Zobellia nedashkovskayae: one gene and its partner. The protein of the gene in region 2 interacts with the protein of the main gene of each other region in a pairwise test. Links are inferred from orthologs where the notes say so. Each region holds a gene or a part of one and is shown on either strand. Other genes may lie near its edges.

Region 1 (10,310 bases), 2.9 Mb from region 2 along the record:
TTTTTTCCCTAGGTTTATTTGTCAATGGCGCCCATTACACGCTGCATGAATTCGTTCAAAGCCTCTTTTTGAGGTTTGCCTTCTTTTATGCCTTTCTGTACTTCAAGTGCACCGTACATATTAGATATGAGTTCACCAATAACGTCAAGTTCTTCATCTTTTAAAGAAGAGACTTCGGTTAGGGCTTCTAAAGTTTCAATGGTTTCAACAATATAATCTTCGTCGTTTTCCGCAATGAAATTGGTCAAATGTTTAATTACTGGAAGCTTCACTGATCAATTCTTTTAGAACATCATATTTGTTCGTTTGTACTTGATTTTTAAACTCTCCATTAGTAAAAGTAGCAAATGTAGGCAAGTTGTCTACGTTAGCTAATTTCCGGCTTTCGGGAAATTTCTCCGCATCGGCAATCACAAAAGTAAAGTCTTCGTGGGTTGATGCCTCTTTCTTAAATTTAGGCTTCATGATACGACAGTTACCGCACCATCCTGCAGAATACTGTACAATTACATTTTTTTTGTCTGCAATGATTTCTTGCAGATTGTCTTGTTCTAATTCCAATACCATAATCTATAGGTTTTAAAATTTATGAATATTATTCTTTAAAATGATACCGCTTGCATTTCGCTATTGCCCAATGCAAGCGGTTATCTTTTTGAATTTTTTATCTTGAATTAGTTAGCGTGTGATGAAAGGTACTCAGCAACACCATTTCTATCAGCGGTCATTGCATCTTTACCTTCTTCCCAGTTTGCAGGACAAACTTCACCTTTTTCTTGTACGTGCGTATAAGCATCAATCAAACGCAAATACTCATTTACGTTTCTGCCTAATGGCATATGGTTGATACCTTCGTGAAATACAGTACCCTCTTCATCAATAAGGTAAGTAGCACGGTAAGTTACATTATCACCTTCAACAGTAACAACGCCAGTTTCATCATTGTACTGCTCATTAGTAATATCAAGGATACCTAACGTAGAAGAAAGGTTACGATTGCTATCTGCCAATAGTGGGTAAGTGACACCTTCAATACCGCCATTATCTTTATCTGTGCTTAACCAAGCAAAGTGTACCTCTGCAGTATCACAAGATGCACCAATTACCAATGTATTTCTTTTTTCGAACTCACCTAAAGCAGCTTGAAAAGCGTGTAATTCAGTTGGACAAACAAAAGTAAAATCTTTAGGGTACCAGAAAAGAACAACTTTTTTGTTGTTTTTTTGAGCTTCTTCTAAAACGTTCAATTTGAATGTATCGCCTAAATCGTTCATCGCGTTCACACTCAGGTTTGGGAATTTTTTACCTACAAAAGCCATATTATTTATTTTTTAAAGTTTATTATCAATTTCAATACAAAATTACATTCAATATTGTCGTAGACCATATAATCGGTATTTAAAAAATTGATAGGAGAATAACTATTGTAGATGCTCCTTAGTACATCCACATTTTGTTGTTAAATCGATAAAAAGCGAACATGAAAATTGACTAATCCACAGTGTGGCGGCTAGGAATTTTGATATTCTTAATTAATAGTTTTGAGAAATTTAAATTTCTTTATGAGAAGAAGTATTTTTGGTGGTCAATTGCTTGATTTTAATGTGTAAGGCGGCAAAAATGAGGGTCATTATAGGGCTTAACCAGTTAAATACGGCGAACAATGCATATTCTGCCGTTCCTACTCCCAAAACACTACTGTGGTAGGCACCACAAGTGTTCCAAGGCACAAGAACGGAGGTTACCGTACCGGAATCCTCTAAGGTCCTGCTTAAGTTTTCTGGAGCTAAATTTCTATCTGCATAAGCTTTACTGAACATTTTTCCCGGAACTACAATAGCAAGATATTGATCAGAGGCCGTAATGTTTAAAGCTAAACAGCTTCCTACTGTACTTGCAAAAAGACCGAACGTAGTTTTTGCCATTTTCAACAATGATTTGGTAATGCGGTCCAGAGCTCCAATACCATCCATAATTCCGCCAAAAACCATGGCACATACAATAAGCCAAATAGTACCCATCATCCCGGCCATTCCTTTTGCAGAAAATAAATCGTTTAGCGCTAAATTATCTGTGGGTACCGAAGTTTGAACCGTTATGGCAGTTAGTATTCCTTCGTAACCTGATCTAAAAGTGAGTTCTTTAGCTTCGGTGATACCAGCTACGACATCAGGTTGAAAAATTAGAGCGAATACAGCTCCTAATAAAGTTCCTATTAATAAGGCGGCCAATGGAGGTGTTTTTTTAATAATAAGTACAACAACTACTATTGGTACAAGAAAAAGCCAAGGTGTAATTGTAAAAGCCGAATTAATAGAAGTTAAGATAGATTCTATATCTGCCGAGCCTTTTGTTTCTATGGTAAATCCTAAAATTATAAAGAATATTAAAGTAATGCTTATGGTAGGAACCGTAGTGTATAGCATGTATTTAATATGATCAAAAAGCTCACCACCTGCCATAGCGGGTGCTAAATTGGTAGTATCGCTAAGGGGAGAAAGTTTATCTCCAAAATAAGCACCGGACAATACTGCTCCAGCAGTCATGCCTAAAGATATGCCTAGCGCTTCGCCAATACCGATCAAAGCTATACCCACCGTGGCGGAAGTAGTCCAGCTACTACCTGTGGCAATAGATATAATGGCACATATAACAACACAGGCCGCAAGAAATATGGTAGGGTTTAAAACTTGAAGCCCGTAGTAAATCATTGCGGGAATGATGCCGCTAATTAACCATGAGCCTGCTAAAGCACCTACCATTAACAAAATAAGTAAAGCTCCAGTAGTAGATTTAAGGTTTTCTGCAACCTCGGCCATCATTTGCTTGTAAGGCACCTTGTTGAATGTCCCAACAATAGCAGCGACAGCGCCTCCTAGTAAAAGAATGAATTGGTTAGAGCCACTAAGTGCGTCGTCTCCAAAAACATAAACATTGTAGGCCAGCATAGCTACAAGGGCTATTACAGGGGTTAGTGCTTCCCAGATATTTAATTCTCTGTTTTTAACGATGTTTTCGTTTTCTCTGTGCTCCCCTGAATTTTTGCTTGTCATTAATTGCGGTTTAGCTATTGGGTAATATTACAATTTTGATAGGGTTTGTGCAACTTTTGTATAAATTGATAAAGGTGGGCTCAAACCGGAAAATAGTGTTAATTTTGTAAGATAAATTCAAAGAAAATTTTTATGAGTTCATACGATGTAGCCATTATTGGCTCAGGACCAGGAGGATATGTATCAGCAATTCGTTGTGCACAGTTGGGATTGAAAACGGCAATAATCGAAAAATACAGCACTTTAGGTGGAACATGTCTTAATGTGGGTTGTATACCTTCTAAGGCTTTATTGGATTCTTCCCATCATTACGAAGATGCCATCAAGCATTTTGCAGAACACGGAATTGATATTCCGGGCGAAATAAAGGTAAATCTAGAACAGATGATTGCTAGAAAAGCGGCTGTTGTAAAGCAGACGTGTGATGGAGTTAAGTTTTTGATGGACAAAAACAAAATAGAGGTTTTTGAAGGATTGGGTAGTTTTAAAGATGCTACGCATATCAACATCAAAAAGAACGATGGGAGTACAGAAACTATTGAAGCTAAGAATATTATAATAGCTACAGGAAGTAAGCCTTCATCATTGCCTTTCATTAAAATAGATAAAGAACGCATTATAACTTCTACTGAGGCTTTAACCTTAAAAGAGATACCAAAACATCTTATTATTATAGGTGGAGGAGTTATTGGTTTAGAGCTTGGACAGGTTTACAAACGCCTTGGTGCCGATGTTACTGTGGTTGAGTATATGGATCGTATCATCCCTACAATGGACGCTTCACTTTCTAAGGAACTGACTAAAGTTTTAAAGAAACAGAAGGTTAAATTTAACCTTTCTAGTAAAGTAAAATCTGTAGAAAGAAAAGGCAATGAAGTTATTGTTAAGGCCGATGATAAAAAAGGTAAAGAGATAGAGCTGAAAGGTGATTACTGCCTTGTTGCTGTAGGTAGAAAGCCTTATACTGATGGTTTGAATGTTGAATCTGCCGGTGTTAAATTGGATGCAAGAGGTAAAGTTGAGGTTAATGATCATTTACAAACGTCAACTTCAAATATCTACGCTATTGGAGACGTTGTTCGTGGCGCTATGTTAGCTCATAAGGCCGAAGAAGAAGGAACTATGGTTGCTGAGCAGTTAGCAGGTCAAAAACCGCATATTGATTATAACTTGATTCCAGGTGTAGTATACACGTGGCCAGAAGTTGCTTCTGTTGGTAAGACGGAAGAAGAATTGAAAGAAGCCGGTATTGAATATAAAGTTGGTCAATTTCCAATGCGTGCATTAGGTCGCTCTCGTGCTAGCATGGATTTAGACGGATTCGTAAAAATGTTAGCTGATAAGAAAACGGATGAAGTTTTAGGAGTTCACATGATTGGAGCTCGTAGTGCAGATTTAATCGCAGAAGCCGTTACTGCAATGGAATTCCGTGCATCTGCTGAAGATATCTCAAGAATGAGTCATGCACACCCCACTTTTGCTGAAGCGGTAAAAGAAGCGGCACTTGCCGCTACGGAAGATCGTGCGCTGCATATCTAGGCCTTAAAATAGTATTATAAAAAAAATCCCGTCTAATTAAGACGGGATTTTTTTTGTTTTAGTTGTTGTGACTTCCGTCGCAATAAGGAGGGTTGTTCGTTAGTTTGCAGGTGCAAATCCTAGCTTCTTTGTCTTCATCTACTTGAAAAACTAAAGAACCTGGTTTGCCATACTGTTTGTGGGAACCGTCACAAAAAACGTTTGTTTCCGAATGACCACAGGTGCACCATGCGTATCTTTTGTCTTTTTCTAATGCTACTTTAACGGGGGTAAACTTTTTATCACTCATGTTCGCTATCGCTTTATTTTTAGTTGAAAAGGCTAAAAATAAATGAATCCAGTGAATGGTTCATGTTTGAGTACTTATTTTGACTCAGTCCTAATAACAGGAATTGATCAAACCATTTACTTTTTGCAACCTAAAAAGACATAGGTGAAGGTTGTATGTATAGGTTTTGTTCAAATTTTAGTGATTACTAATTTCACGAAGTGTAAATATCCCGTATTCTGTAGGTAGGATTTTTATGTGATATTATTTTGCAATTGACTATTGGGTTAGTTTTTGGCCCGACTAACTTTTCTTAGTAATCTAAAAAACCGACTTTTTCCAATTTGAAAAATACCTAGAGAGAAAACCTCTATTTTGACGAACACAAATTTAACAGTGGTTGCAATTCTTAATTTTATGATTTCTTTATTGTCCTCATATTTAAGAGCGGAAAAGGTACATACAATCATAAAGATTAGAGCTCCCGGAATGGCAACGGCAGGAGTAAGGGAATGATGAAAAAACCGATACAGACCTAGTCCGGTGAAAGAACCATATAGAATCATAAAATGTACGATGTAGATGGAAAGCGTGCTCTGTCCCATTTTAAGTACTGTACTGTTTTTAAGCAAACCTCTTAGGAGCATAAAAACACTGAAAACAAGTAAAACATCACCTAATCTTATAATTAAGTAATTGTTAAAGTAAATATTCGCAAATAACTGTATTTCGGTCAATTGTGAAATGTATAAAAACAAATCAGATGAATAGGCAATGAGTGTGGCTCCGGTTATAGCGAAAAGTGGTATAGCAACAGTATATAGATGTTTAAAATTTTTGAATTTCGTAAAAACTACTGATAAGAATCCTCCAAATGCAGCATAACCAAACCATGGAATAATGGTAAAAACAGAACCATTGCTTTTAGTTAGGTAATTGGCAAATGCATCTGGTAAAAATGTAAAGCCCCAGTTTTTGTAACTAGGTTCAAAAAGAAATAATAAAACGGTAATGCTTAAGAGGGCTGTTGGAAAAAGAAACTTCTTTCGTTTTTGAGCGAGTAAGTATATACCAATAATGCCTAATAGAGAAAGGCCAATACAATGCAATACATCAACTAAATAAAAAGAATCGTAAATCTTACCTTGCAAGAGTCCAAAAAGGTCCATTCGCAACAGGTAGCCAATAAAAAGAAGCTCAAGGCCTCGTTTCACTCCTTTTTTAACCCTTGGGTTCTGCAGACCGGTTTTGTCTCCTTTAGTTAAAAGAAAGGTAAATATAAAGCCAGAAACCGTAAAGAATACGGGGGCTGTAATGCCTCTAAAGTATTTCCAAATAGAGAAAGCTACACTGCTGCCATCTCTAAAAGCAGTATCTAGAAGTCCATCTATAAAATGCCCTTGTAGCATCATAAGAATGGCCCATGCTCGCATGGCATCAATAAAGTATAGCCTTGTTGTCTTGTTTTCCACTGGTGATGATATCAAAAGTTGGCAAAAGCATCATTAAAACTCAAAACATTACACTTTAGTACGTATATCATACATCCTTTTAAGTGTGCTTAATAAAAATAACCATCTTATATACTTGTAATACAGTTAGTTTGGATGTTTTCGCTGCAAAATTAGCCAAAATACTCGCAATTCAACTCTATTTGCTATATTTTCGCTAAAACACATCTTGTTATGGCTTCAATATTGGCATTTGCTGGAAGTAATTCTTCTAAATCAATTAATTATCAATTGGTAAAACATACGGTTTCTCTTATTGAGGGGGATAAAATTCAATTATTGAACATGGCTAATTTCCCTTTTCCTATGTTTAGTGAGGACTACGAGAGAGAAAACGGCTATTCGAATTCATTGATAGAGCTCAAAAATGATATAGTTAAGGCAGATGGTATTATTATTTCTGTAAATGAGCATAATAGTGGGCCTTCAGCTTATTTTAAAAATTTAACCGATTGGTTATCACGTGTTGAGCGTAAATTTCTAGATGGTAAACCTGTGCTGTTAATGTCTACTTCCGGTGGGCAAAGAGGTGGTATAAGTGCTTTGGAAGCCACGGCAAATGTAATTCCACGATTTGGTGCTCAAGTAGCGGCAACTTTTTCTTTGCCTTATTTTCAAGAAAATTTTACAGTAGGAGAAGGAATCATCGATAAGGAGCTTGCTAAGGCTCATCGTGCTGCATTAGACCAATTTTTAAGTAAACTATAAAGCTTCCGCCACTTGCGTATTTCTGCTTCGTTTACTGTTTTTGATATTGGAAAGTTTAAAGAGGACCTATTGCTATGGGCGCAACAGTTTGAAGAGGTTGTTTGGTTAGATGGTAATGGACATAGCAATAAGTATGGCTCATTTGATGCTTTGTTGGCTGTAGATGCCTTAACGACCATTAAAACGGATAGTTATCAGGCTTTTGAAAAACTAAGAGAATTTCAAGGTCAGGCAAAAGACTATATTTTCGGGTATTTTTCCTATGACTTGAAGAACGATGTAGAGCAATTAACTTCAAAAAATCACGATGGACCAAATTTTGCTGAACTGTTCTTTTTTCAACCCAAGAAAATCATTAAAATAACCGGGAACACTGTGGTTTTTCAGTATTTGATGATGGTTGATGATGAAATTCAACCAGATTTTGACCTGATTTCAAATGAAGGTGATTTAAAAGAAGAGAAGGGTACGGTTACTGAAAATATTAAGATAAAACTTCGGATTTTTAAGGATGAATATTTCCGGCAGGTTAGAAAAATGTTATCCCATATTCATCGCGGTGATATCTATGAAGCTAATTTCTGCCAAGAATTCTATGCGGAAGACACGCAGATCAATCCATTTAAGACCTACCAGAAGCTAAATAAGATATCAGAAGCGCCGTTTGCTTCATTTCTTAGAGTATATGATAATTATTTGCTTTCTGCTTCTCCAGAGCGTTATTTACGCAAAGACGGTAGTAAGTTAATTTCTCAACCTATAAAAGGAACTGCAAAAAGAGCATCTGGGGTTGAGGAAGATGAAAAACTGATAGCAGCGCTTAAGCTGGACCCGAAAGAACGTGCTGAAAATATAATGATTGTTGATTTGGTTCGTAATGACTTATCCAAGGGGGCTTTGAAAGGCAGTGTTGTTGTGGAGGAGCTCTGTGAGGTCTACACTTTTGAGCAGGTACACCAAATGATTTCTACCGTTGTTGCTCATGTACCGCCTAATGCTAATCCTGTGGATATTATCCGACAATCTTTTCCAATGGGCAGTATGACGGGCGCGCCCAAAGTGTCTGCTATGAAAATAATTGAGGAGCTTGAAGCTTTTAAGCGTGGTTTGTATAGTGGTGCAGTAGGGTATTTTACACCAGAGGGTGATTTTGATTTCAATGTGGTGATTCGTAGTATTCTCTATAACGCAACCAAAAAATATGTTTCGTATTCCGTAGGAAGTGCAATTACAGCAAAAGCCATTCCTGAGAAAGAATATGAAGAATGCTTATTAAAAGCGAAAGCCATGCGGGAAGTTCTTGAGGAATGAACTTGCGTAAAGATTAATTCTCGTTACTTCTAAATTGTAATTCTTGATTACCTTTATGCCGTGTTAGAAGAATTCCAAAAACATATAGAAATCAATTTTCAAAACCTTGTCAAGGACAAGTTCTTACTTGCTTGTAGTGGCGGTTTGGATAGTGCTGTTTTGGTAGACCTTTGTGCTAGGTCTAAGTTAGATTTCGCTATATCACATTGTAATTTTAATTTAAGAGGTGAAGCTAGTAATGGTGATGAGGTGTTTGTGCGAGAATTATCTTTATTGAATGATAAAAAATTTTACGTAACTAATTTTGATACAATTAGTTATGTTAAAAATAATAAAGTGTCAATTCAAGTAGGTGCAAGAGAGTTAAGATATGATTGGTTTGCGAAAATCATGCAAGAAAATGATATCGGAACCTTGGTTACGGCACATCATGTAGATGATAGTGTGGAGACTTTTTTAATCAATCTTTCTAGGGGTACAGGTATAGATGGTTTAACTGGGATTCCTGAAAAAACGGATACATTGTCAAGACCACTTCTTCGCTTTTCAAGAAGTCAAATTTTAGAGTATGCGCAGTCCCGGAAATTACAGTGGCGAGAAGATGCTAGTAATGCGGATACTAAATATCTGAGGAATAAAATCAGACATGAAATCGTTCCTTTACTGAAAGATTTGAATCCCTCTTTTTTAAAGAACTTTACAAAAACCCAAGATTACCTTTCCGAAAGTGCGGCTTTAATTGCTTCTCAGGTTAAAGAATTGAAATCGCGGTTATTTAAGGAAGACACTGGTGTTATTCGCATCTCAATAGCAGAACTGTTCAAGTTAGAACCTATTTCCGCTTACATACATGCTTTATTTAAGGGTTACGGCTTTACTGAGTGGAATGATGTAGAAAATCTTTTATCGGCTATGAGCGGTAAGGAAATTTATTCTAAAACCCATCGTTTGGTTAAGGATAGAGAGTTTCTCTGGTTAACGGAGGTTAAGGAGGAGGCAGATGCTCAATATCAAGTGCTGGATGGGCAAATGGAGATTTTAGAACCTGTTCAACTTAAGATTGAAACAGTAAACGACCTTTCGGTAAAAAACAAGCACACACTCTACATTGATAAAAAAGCGTTAAAGTACCCGTTAACGATAAGGAAATGGAAAAATGGCGACTACTTTTACCCTTTGGGAATGAAAGGAAGAAAAAAGCTTTCTAAGTTTTTTAAAGATGAGAAAATAGATGTGGTTTCCAAAGAGCAACAATGGTTGCTTTGTAGTGGTGAAGAGGTGGTATGGATAATAGGTAGACGGGCAGATGAACGTTTTAAAGTAACAGAAAATACAAGTGATATTTTAAAATTCACATTAAATTGATGAAGCATATAATAGTATTTACCGCATTGTTTTTTAGTGTTTTAAGTGTTTTTTCTCAGGATGATGATAATCCGGTGAAATGGTCGCAAGAAGTAAAGAAAATCAACGACACGGATTATGAGTTGGTACTTAAAGGAGATATTGCTGAAGGTTGGCATATCTTTTCACAATTCACCTCAGAAGGTGGTTCTTTGCCAAGTGAGTTTGATTATAAGAAAGTTGGTGAAGGCTATGAGCTTTTGGGTAAAACTGTTGAGAGTGAGACAGTGGTTGAATACAGTGATATTTTTGAAGTAGATGAAACTTTTTTCAAAGAAACTGTCATTTTTACCCAGAAAATACGGTTGCTAGATTCTAGTGTAAACCAGATTGATATTAATCTTTTCTACCAGGTGTGTAAGGAGGTTTGTATTCCGGTAGACCAAGATTTTAGTTTTGTTCTTGATGGCGGTGCTGCCGTAAAAGAAGAAAAAATTATAGATGAACACAGTAAAACTCTGGGAGCGGTATTAAAGCTAGACCTAAAGAAAAAAGAGCTTTTAGGAAATTCCCATG
Region 2 (10,353 bases):
ATTGTAGATAAATCATTGAAACCAAGAGTTTGATTGATGCGTAATTGTTCTAATTCTGCAGAAATTTGTAAAAAATGTATGGGGTTGTAGAGCGAAATAATGCTTCCGCCATAGGCATAACGTTTACTGTCGTCATATTTGGCATAATTAAAAGTAAGACTTACACCACTTGAAAATTGCTCACTAAATTGATAGATAGCACTAGGTGACACTGAAGCATTAAAACCTCCATTGTTGAGTCCAAAGCCTAGTCCTCCGCCAAACCGTACCTTATTCCAAAAATCGGAGGGGGTAGAAGTGTTTTGTGCGGAACAATTTAATGCGAAAACGATAAGAAATAACACTAAAAAAGTGCTTTTGGAGAACTTATAAAGTTTTTTAATCATTATCTTTATTTTTTCAATATTGCGTACTAAGATACGTCCCACAAATGGGAATTATTGTATTTTTGTACCCATTTATTTGCATGACAGAGAATTTTCTATGGATAAATATTCTTTTCTAAATACCGCTCATACCTCTTTTTTTTCAGAGTTATACGACAAATATCTTATTAACCCCGATAGTGTAGAGCCTAGTTGGCGAGCCTTTTTTCAAGGTTATGATTTCGGAACCGAGACCGCTCTTGATGAGTTAGATGTTGAGGGTTTCGTAGCTCAAAACGGCACTCAAAATTCTATGGGTCAGCAGATGCCAGAGTCACTCCAAAAGGAGTTTCAGGTTATTCGGCTTATTGATGGTTACCGTAGCAGAGGTCATTTGTTTACAAAAACAAACCCAGTTCGCGAACGTAGAAAATACGAGCCATCATTGGATATTGAAAATTTTGGACTTTCACAAGGAGACCTAAGTACTGTTTTTAATGCAGGCGAAGTTGTTGGCATTGGGGTGTGTACTTTAAAAGAAATTATAGACCATTTGCAACACGCTTATTGCGATGCTATTGGTGTTGAATATATGTACATCCGTAAACCGGAACGCATACAATGGATTCAGGATTGGTTAAACGTTAATGCTAACCACCCTAAATTTGACGCTGAACATAAAAGGCGTATTCTTAGAAAGTTAAATCAAGCGGTTTCGTTTGAAGGCTTTTTGCATACTAAATATGTGGGTCAGAAAAGATTTTCATTAGAAGGAAACGAATCACTAATACCTGCGTTAGATGCTGTTGTAGAGCGTGCTGCCGAGCTAGGCGTGGAGCAGTTTGTCATGGGTATGGCACATAGAGGGAGACTTAATGTGCTTACTAATATTTTTGGAAAAGCGGCAAAGGATATCTTTAGCGAGTTTGACGGGAAGGATTATGAACAAGAGATTTTTGATGGTGATGTAAAATATCATTTAGGTTGGACGTCTGATCGTAAAACCGATAATGGTAAAAAAATAAAAATGAATATTGCTCCTAACCCTTCTCACTTAGAAACGGTTGGTGCGGTAGTAGAAGGTATAGCTCGTGCTAAGCAGGACGCCCATTTTCCTGATGATTTTTCAAAAGTACTACCTATAGTTGTACATGGTGATGCGGCTATTGCTGGTCAAGGTCTTATATATGAATTGGTTCAAATGGCTAATCTTGATGGCTATAAAACAAATGGAACTATACATATAGTGGTAAATAACCAAATTGGTTTTACTACAAATTATTTAGATGCTCGTACATCTACTTATTGTACAGATGTTGGGAAAGTAACTTTGAGTCCGGTATTACACGTAAATTCTGATGATGCAGAAGCTGTAGTACATGCGTCGCTTTTTGCCTTGGAGTATCGTATGCGTTTCAATAGAGATGTATTTATCGATTTATTGGGGTATAGAAAATATGGTCATAACGAAGGTGATGAGCCTCGCTTTACGCAACCAAAATTGTATAAGGCCATAGCTAAACATCAAAATCCGCGTGATATTTATGCGGAGAAATTGTTGGCAGAAGGAGTTATTGAAAAAGACTATGTAAAAGGGTTAGAAGAAGAGTACAAGGCTTCTTTGGAAGAAGAATTGGTAGATTCTCGTAAAGAAGATAAAACGGAGATAACTCCTTTTATGGCGGATGAATGGAAAGGCTTTGCCAACGTTCGTGAGTGGGAAATGATGGAGAAAGTAGATACCACTTTCGATAAAAAAGAACTTACCAAAATTGCCAAGGTCATTACGGAGCTTCCAAAAGATAAAAAGTTCTTGCGTAAGGTTGATAAGCTGATAAGAGATCGCAAGAAAATGTTCTTCGAGTCTGATAAGTTAGACTGGGCTATGGGTGAATTGTTGGCCTATGGTACATTATTGCAAGAAGGTTATGCGGTTCGTATGTCAGGTCAAGATGTGGAGCGTGGTACGTTTTCTCACAGACATGCCGTAATGAAGGTTGAAGAAAGTGAAGAAGAAGTAATCTTGTTAAATCATATTAGTGATAAGCAAGCTAAATTTCAGATATATAACTCATTATTGTCTGAGTATGGTGTAGTAGGTTTTGATTATGGTTATGCCATGGCCAGTCCTAATACATTAACGATTTGGGAAGCACAGTTTGGTGATTTTAGTAATGGTGCCCAAATTATGATTGATCAGTATATTTCGGCTGCTGAGGATAAATGGAAATTACAAAACGGTTTGGTGATGTTACTTCCACATGGTTATGAAGGACAAGGAGCAGAACATTCTTCTGCTCGTATGGAGAGATACTTACAGCTTTGTGCAAGAGACAATATGTATATTGCCGATGTTTCTACGCCAGCGCAGATGTTCCATATTCTTAGAAGGCAAATGAAAGTAAATTTTAGAAAGCCACTAATTATTTTCACGCCAAAAAGTTTATTAAGACATCCAAAAGCGATGTCTACGGTAGATGAATTAGCGTCGGGAGGTTTTCAAGAAGTTATTGATGATACTTCTGTTACGGTAAGCAAAGTAAAATCTGTTGTATTCTGTACAGGTAAATTTTATTATGATTTGCTAGCGGTAAAAGAAGAACAGAAAAGAGATGATGTGGCCTTGGTTCGTGTAGAGCAATTGTTCCCGGTTCCTTCTGAAAAGATGAAAGCAGTTATTGCAAAATATAAAAAGGCCGACGATTTGGTCTGGGCTCAAGAAGAACCAAGAAATATGGGTGCTTGGAGTCATATGATGATGCATTTTAGTGATGCGAATAAATTTAGAGTAGTTTCAAGAAGGTTCTATGCTTCTCCAGCTGCCGGTAGTTCTGTTCGTTCAAAAAATAGACATCAACAAGTAATCGATTATGTATTCGATAAGAGTAAGGATAATATGTCAAAACCAATGCCTAAACCAAGTAAAGGTTAAGGATTGGTTGTTCAAATAGTTAAGATAACACAGCAAATAAGTATAGCATGATATTAGAAATGAAAGTCCCATCTCCGGGCGAATCTATCACCGAAGTAGAAATTGCGGATTGGTTGGTTGAGGATGGTGATTACGTTGAAAAAGACCAGGCCATTGCCGAGGTAGATTCAGATAAGGCTACATTAGAACTTCCTGCTGAGGAAAGCGGAATAATTACATTGAAAGCTGAGGTAGGTGATGCTGTTGCCGTTGGTGCCGTAGTTTGTTTGATTGATACTGACGCAGCTAAACCGGCTGGTGACAGTGCTGAAAAAGATGTGGCGGAACAGAAGAAAAGTGAGCCTAAGAAAGAAGAGGCTAAAGCACCACAACCTGTTCAGGCTAAAGAAACTTACGCTTCTGGTGTAGCTTCTCCTGCTGCTAAAAAAATATTAAGTGAAAAAGGCATCGATTCTTCTGCTGTAAAAGGAAGTGGAAAAGATGGTAGAATCACTAAAAACGATGCTGTAACTGCTGTTCCTTCAATGGGTACACCTACAGGAGGAAATAGAGGGGAGTCCCGTTCAAAACTATCTATGTTGCGTAGAAAAGTTGCAGAGCGTTTGGTATCCGCTAAGAATGAAACTGCTATGCTTACGACTTTTAACGAAGTTGATATGTCGGCTATTTTTGAACTTAGAAATAAGTATAAAGAAGATTTTAAAGCTAAGCACGGTGTTGGTTTAGGTTTCATGTCTTTTTTTACTAGAGCTGTAGTGCGTGCATTAGAAATGTATCCATCAGTGAATTCTATGATAGATGGTAAGGAAATGATTTCTTATGATTTCTGTGATATCAGTATTGCCGTTTCTGGACCAAAAGGATTAATGGTACCTGTTATTAGAAATGCAGAAAACTTAACTTTCAGAGGTGTTGAAGCAGAGGTGAAGAGATTAGCTATTCGTGCTCGTGAAGGTGAGATTACTGTTGATGAAATGACCGGAGGTACATTTACGATCACCAATGGAGGTGTTTTTGGGTCTATGTTATCCACACCAATTATCAACCCACCTCAAAGTGCTATTTTAGGCATGCACAATATAGTAGAAAGACCCATCGCTAGAGATGGAGCTATCGCTATTGCGCCTATTATGTATGTGGCCGTGTCTTATGATCACCGTATTATTGATGGTAAGGAATCAGTAGGGTTCTTGGTAGCTATAAAAGAAGCATTAGAAAATCCAGAAGAATTATTGATGGATGGTAATGTAAAAAGAGCTTTAGAGATGTAGAATTACAACTCTTTAAAATACGGCCCCAAAGATTTTTAGCGTAGTTGCACTAAAATCTTTGGGGCTTTTTTATGGGGTATATTAATAGGATACGACCTTTGGAGTTCTGCAGGAACTACATTTTAAGGTAAACGCAATACTTGTCATAGTCAATAACTGCTTTTGCTTTTTTTAATACATCGGCGCCTATGATGCCGTCAACTGGCAAAGTATTATGAGCGGTAAGGGCTTGATTTACGTGAACAAGGTCAAAAAGTACGATTTTCAATTTTTTCTTCTTCCAATTGCCAATTTTAATCTTGTTTTTCGTGGATATTAAAGTTTCCATGTCAGTGGCTCCCGCTCCAGCAGCTTTTATTTCTGAAACTTCTGAAGCCAGTCCAAATTGCTCTATTTTATCAATTCCGATACAGGTGTTAGATGCTCCGGTATCTAAAATAAATCGTCCGGGAACACCATTTATTTTGGCTGATATTTCAAAATGATCTGTTTGAGTAAGTTTTAGGGGGATTTGGGTATATTTTTTTTTCCAAAGAAATTTTTTCAGAGAAGACATGTATTCTTTTTATCAAAGATAAGGCTATTTTTGCAGCATGATATTAACAGATACCCATACCCATTTATACAGTGAAGCCTTTGATGAAGATAGGGCAGCGGCCATTGAGAGGGCAATAGCTCTTGGTGTTAAGCGGTTTTTCATTCCAGCTATAGATTCAACTTATACGGAATCTATGTTTGATTTAGAGAAGTCTTTTCGGGACAATATTTTTTTAATGATGGGCTTGCATCCTACGCATGTAAAAGAAAATTATAAAGAGGAATTGAGGCATGTAAAAGAGATGCTTGAGCAGCGAAAATTTTATGCTGTAGGTGAAATTGGCATTGATCTATATTGGGACAAAACTTTTTTGAAAGAGCAGCAGGAAGCCTTTCGTGCGCAGATACAGTTGGCTAAAAAGTACAAATTACCTATAGTTATTCATTGTCGTGATGCTTTTGATGAAGTATTTGAGGTTTTGGAAAGTGAAAAGGGAGCCGATTTGTTCGGTATTTTTCATTGTTTCACTGGTGATGTTGAACAAGCAAAAAAAGCGATATCTTATAACATGAAACTTGGTATTGGGGGTGTTGTTACATTTAAGAATGGAAAAATAGATAAATTCTTAGCGGAAATTCCAATAGAAAATATTGTTCTTGAGACGGATTCACCTTATTTAGCACCAGTTCCTTACCGTGGAAAACGAAATGAAAGTGCATATCTTGTAAATGTTGCAGAGAAACTTGCAGATATTTATGATATTTCTGCTGAGGCTGTAGCGGATTACACTACGATGAATTCAAAGAAAGTATTTGGAATTTAAAAACGCTCAGTTGCACTCAATTATTTTAGTAAAAAATTAAACATTCTAGGTTTGACAGATAAAAGTAGCATCCTTTTAATATATACCGGCGGTACTATAGGTATGGTCAAAGATTATGAATCTGGCGCGTTAAAGGCTTTTAATTTTGATAAACTGCTTAAAAATATACCGGAGCTTAAGCTGTTGGATTGTCATATTAATTCGGTTTCTTTTGATGTGCCAATAGATTCGTCTAATATGAATCCTGCGCATTGGGCTGAAATAGCAACTATTATTGAAGAAAATTATGATACTCATGATGGTTTTGTTGTATTACATGGCAGTGATACAATGAGTTATACGGCATCTGCTTTAAGTTTTATGCTAGAAAATTTAGGGAAACCCGTTATTTTTACCGGTTCTCAATTGCCTATTGGGGATTTGCGAACAGATGCAAAGGAAAATCTTATTACCTCAATTCAGATTGCTGCTTTGCAGCATAATAAAAAACCTGTGGTGCAAGAGGTAGGCCTCTATTTTGAGTATAAATTGTATCGTGCCAATCGTACTACAAAAATTAATGCGGAGCACTTTCAGGCATTTGCCTCACTTAATTATCCTGAATTAATAGAGTCTGGGGTATACTTAAAGGTTAGTGAAGAATATTTGTTACCTTATGTGAAGCGTAAAAAGTTCAAAGCACATAAACATATGGATACCAATGTGGCTATCCTGAAGTTGTTTCCCGGTATTGGTCCGGCTGTTTTGCAAGGTGTAGTCAGTATTCCGGGTTTAAAAGGACTTATTTTGGAAACATATGGTGCAGGAAATGCTCCAAATGAGCCTTGGATGATCAATATTCTCAGAAAGGCAAAAGAAAATAACATTCATATTATTAATGTTACGCAATGTTCAGGAGGCAGCGTTTCTATGGGTCGCTATGAAACCAGTAAGCAGTTAGAAGAATTGCAAGTAATTAATGGTAAAGACATTACGACTGAGGCTGCTGTTGCTAAGTTAATGTATCTTCTGGGTAATAATGTTTCGGTCAAATTGTTTAAAAGTATATTTGAGACTTCACTACGTGGTGAAATTCAAGAAAATTAGCAGTTTTAATTTCATCAACTAACATTTTTTTTGTTATTTGGCCACCCCGTAAAAAAGGTGATCTTGTTTAGTTAGTTTATTGTTTAAACTAAAGGATAAGTGAAATTTAGAGAGGTGGCCGAGTGGTCGAAGGCGCACGCCTGGAAAGTGTGTATACACCAAAAGTGTATCGAGGGTTCGAATCCCTTCCTCTCTGCAGAACAAAAAGATTTTTCAGTATTAATTAGTTTAGACTGGAAATATTTGTAAGTTTAGTTTTTATATGCAAAATAGAAGTCTGTGCTTGATTATGTCAGGCAGAGGCACTGGTGTAACAGCCCGTTTCGATGTCATGACCCCTATTTGGGCCCCACTTCTCCGATGCAACGAAGTTTTACTTTTTTTATTGTGATTTTTTTTTATCTTTAACCCTATTAAATAACTAATTTAAGTTTGAACAAATGAAAAAATTATCCTCTATCCTAGCCGTGGGCGGGTTGTTTGTAATGAGTACAAATACTGTTAACGCAATGGCAACTACAGCAACAATGATGCAAGATGCACCTGCTGAAGCCGAAGTAGGTTTTACACAGATGTTGAAAGAAATGTTTATACAAGGTGGTGCCGGCTTTATGGGTATTGTTCTTTTGTGTTTGATTCTTGGTTTGGCAGTTGCAATTGAAAGAATTATTTATTTAAACATGGCAACCACTAATACTGGTAAGCTAAAACAACAAGTAGAAGATGCATTGGCCTCGGGTGGTGTTGAAGCTGCTAAAGAAGTTTGTAGAAATACAAAAGGTCCTGTTGCTTCTATATACTATCAAGGTTTGGATAGAGCAGGAGAAAGTATCGAATCTGCTGAGAAAGCTGTTGTAGCTTATGGTGGTGTTCAAATGGGTCAATTAGAGAAGAACGTTTCTTGGTTAGGCTTATTTATTGCTGTTGCGCCTATGCTTGGTTTCATGGGTACGGTAATTGGTATGATTCAGGCCTTCCAAAAGATTAGTGCTGTTGGTAACCTTAGTGCATCTCTTATTGCAGGTGATATCCAGGTTGCATTATTAACAACTGTATTTGGTCTTATTACTGCTATTATCCTTCAAATCTTTTATAATTACATCATTGCTAAAATTGATAGCATTGTTAATGATATGGAAGACTCTTCTATCGTTTTGATAGATATGTTGGTGGATCACAAAAAATAAGTCGCACACATAATACCTTAAATTATGCACAAAATTGTAAAGATTATTTTGGTTGTTGTGGGCTTAATAGGCGCTGCCTTGTGGTTCATGCTTCCAGAGGCTGAAATGCCGGCTGCTGAGGCAGCCAATAATGGGGCTCTTAATGCAATGTTCGCTATTACATGGTTGCTTTTAGGCGTAGCTGTAGTTTTTAGTGTGGCGTTTGCCCTCAAGAACCTTTTGTCAAATCCTGCGAATTTAAAGAAAAGTCTTTTTATACTAGTTGGTTTTCTTTTAGTTGTCGGAATTGGTTTTGTTATGGCTAGCGGTACAGATGTTAGTATCGAAGAAATGGCAAAAAGAGGCATAGAAACCGATGAATCTGAAATTAAGAAAATCGGTGCTGGTCTAAATGTATTTTTCATATTGACTCTTGTAGCTGTAGGAGCTATGCTTGCGGGTGGTGTGAAAAAAATGATTAAATAAATAAAGAACTAAATTATGTCTAGAAGAGGAGGACCAGCAGAGGTAAACGCCGGATCAATGGCAGACATAGCATTCTTGCTACTTATATTTTTCTTGGTCACAACGACCATTGAGACTGATGCAGGTTTAGATCGTATGTTGCCACCTATTGAGCCGCCTACGGAAGAACCGCCAGTTATTAAGCAGAAGAATATATTTACGGTTAATATTAACCGTAATGGTCAGTTGTTAGTTGAAGACGAGCTTATCGATATCAAAAAGTTACGAGAGAAGGCTATGGCTTTCTTGGATAACGGAGGAGCCCCATCAGGTTCTGCAGATTACTGTAGCTACTGTAAAGGTAAAAGACTGTCCGAGTCATCTGACAATCCAGCAAAGGCTATTATATCTTTGAAGAACGATCGTGAAACAAAGTATAGTACTTATATTACAGTTCAGAATGAATTGGTAGGTGCTTACAACGACCTTAGAAATCGTGAAGCACAGCGTTTGTATAAGAGAAACTTTACTGATATGGAAGCAGAATATCTTAATCCTGAGACCGAACCTAGTAGAAAAGAGGATCTCAAAGAAAAGGTTAAGCGGATTCAAGAGTTGTTTCCACAGAAGTTGTCAGAAGCTGAGACAGGTACAAGTAATTAATAAGAGCTAAAACAGAATATAATATGTCAAAGTTTGCAAAGAAAAAGGATGCCGGTTTACCAGCTGTGAACACTGCATCGTTACCTGATATTGTATTTATGCTTTTATTCTTCTTTATGACCGTAACGGTTATGAAAGATAGCTCTTTGAAAGTAGAGAATACTTTGCCAAATGCTAGTGAGACCAAGAAATTGGAAAAGAAGGATAGGGTTATATACATTTATGTTGGGCAACCAACTTCACAGTATAAAGCTCAATTTGGAGAAGAAGCTAGAATTCAATTGAATGACAAATTTTCATCTCCTAACGAAGTTGGTGATTACATTTTATCTGAAAGAGCAAAGAAGCCGCAGGAAATTCAAAACGTTTTGACTACAGCTTTAAAAGTAGATAGGAATGCGAATATGGGATTGATATCCGATATTAAGTTGCAGTTAAGAGAAGTAAATGCACTTAAAGTCAATTATACGACTTATGATGGTGATGCTTTCAATAACTTGCAGTAGTAGTTCTTAAACTTGTAAGTACAAGCGCCTCGGAATTTTTTCCGAGGCGCTTTTTATTTGCTTAATTTTGACTTTATGATGCGTTATTTATGTGGATTACTTTTTTTGTGCTGTACAGGTGCAGTTGCTCAGTCTGGTATTGATTCAACGAATGTTGACTCCAAGTACTTAGAGGATCAGTTCTATATTGGAATCACTTATAACTTTCTTCTAAATCAACCCGAGGGTGTAAGCCAACGTAATCTTTCCTATGGTCTACAGGCAGGTTTTATAAAAGATATTCCATTAAATCAAAGCCGGACTACCGCTATGGGTATTGGTGTAGGTTACGGTGTATATTCTTATTACTCCAATCTTATGGCAGAGGAGACATCCTCCGGTAATTTATATAGTATTCTTGAAGATGATGATTTCAATAGGAATAAGGTAGAAACACATATGCTAGAGGTTCCTTTTGAATTGCGTTGGAGAAACTCTACGGCATCTGAGTATAAATTTTGGAGATTATACGCCGGAATGAAATTGGGTTACGTATTTG

The links.
Region 1: the proteins of odhB (region 2) and lpdA interact in binary tests that used the Escherichia coli proteins (3 or more experiments, as listed by UniProt). The link is inferred for Zobellia nedashkovskayae from one-to-one orthologs.

The regions. Positions count from the first base shown.
Region 1 is NZ_JADDXR010000002.1:3,619,391-3,629,700, forward strand. What follows is about bases 2,505-5,388. They hold lpdA (dihydrolipoyl dehydrogenase), read left to right. Parts: upstream 2,505-3,185; coding sequence 3,186-4,592; downstream 4,593-5,388. Other genes in these bases: nhaC (Na+/H+ antiporter NhaC), read right to left, coding at 2,505-3,053; IWB64_RS14745 (CDGSH iron-sulfur domain-containing protein), read right to left, coding at 4,651-4,881; IWB64_RS14750 (acyltransferase family protein), read right to left, coding at 5,148-5,388. Outside these bases: IWB64_RS14720 (DUF6952 family protein), read right to left, coding at 15-272; IWB64_RS14725 (thioredoxin family protein), read right to left, coding at 253-567; IWB64_RS14730 (peroxiredoxin), read right to left, coding at 675-1,319; more of nhaC, read right to left, coding at 1,551-2,504; more of IWB64_RS14750, read right to left, coding at 5,389-6,332; IWB64_RS14755 (NADPH-dependent FMN reductase), read left to right, coding at 6,546-7,079; IWB64_RS14760 (anthranilate synthase component I family protein), read left to right, coding at 7,092-8,390; tRNA lysidine(34) synthetase TilS, read left to right, coding at 8,451-9,755; IWB64_RS14770 (protein-disulfide reductase DsbD family protein), read left to right, coding at 9,755-10,310. UniProt on the Escherichia coli protein: Lipoamide dehydrogenase is a component of the glycine cleavage system as well as of the alpha-ketoacid dehydrogenase complexes.
Region 2 is NZ_JADDXR010000002.1:740,888-751,240, reverse strand. What follows is about bases 2,530-5,456. They hold odhB (2-oxoglutarate dehydrogenase complex dihydrolipoyllysine-residue succinyltransferase), read left to right. Parts: upstream 2,530-3,344; coding sequence 3,345-4,568; downstream 4,569-5,456. Other genes in these bases: IWB64_RS03190 (TatD family hydrolase), read left to right, coding at 5,162-5,456; IWB64_RS03195 (retropepsin-like aspartic protease family protein), read right to left, coding at 4,684-5,124; IWB64_RS03205 (2-oxoglutarate dehydrogenase E1 component), read left to right, coding at 2,530-3,297. Also shown: IWB64_RS03210 (alpha-ketoglutarate decarboxylase), read right to left, coding at 1-386; more of IWB64_RS03205, read left to right, coding at 484-2,529; more of IWB64_RS03190, read left to right, coding at 5,457-5,929; IWB64_RS03185 (asparaginase), read left to right, coding at 5,981-7,015; IWB64_RS03175 (MotA/TolQ/ExbB proton channel family protein), read left to right, coding at 7,456-8,202; IWB64_RS03170 (hypothetical protein), read left to right, coding at 8,227-8,667; IWB64_RS03165 (ExbD/TolR family protein), read left to right, coding at 8,683-9,309; IWB64_RS03160 (ExbD/TolR family protein), read left to right, coding at 9,333-9,815; IWB64_RS03155 (porin family protein), read left to right, coding at 9,891-10,353. UniProt on the Escherichia coli protein: E2 component of the 2-oxoglutarate dehydrogenase (OGDH) complex which catalyzes the second step in the conversion of 2-oxoglutarate to succinyl-CoA and CO(2).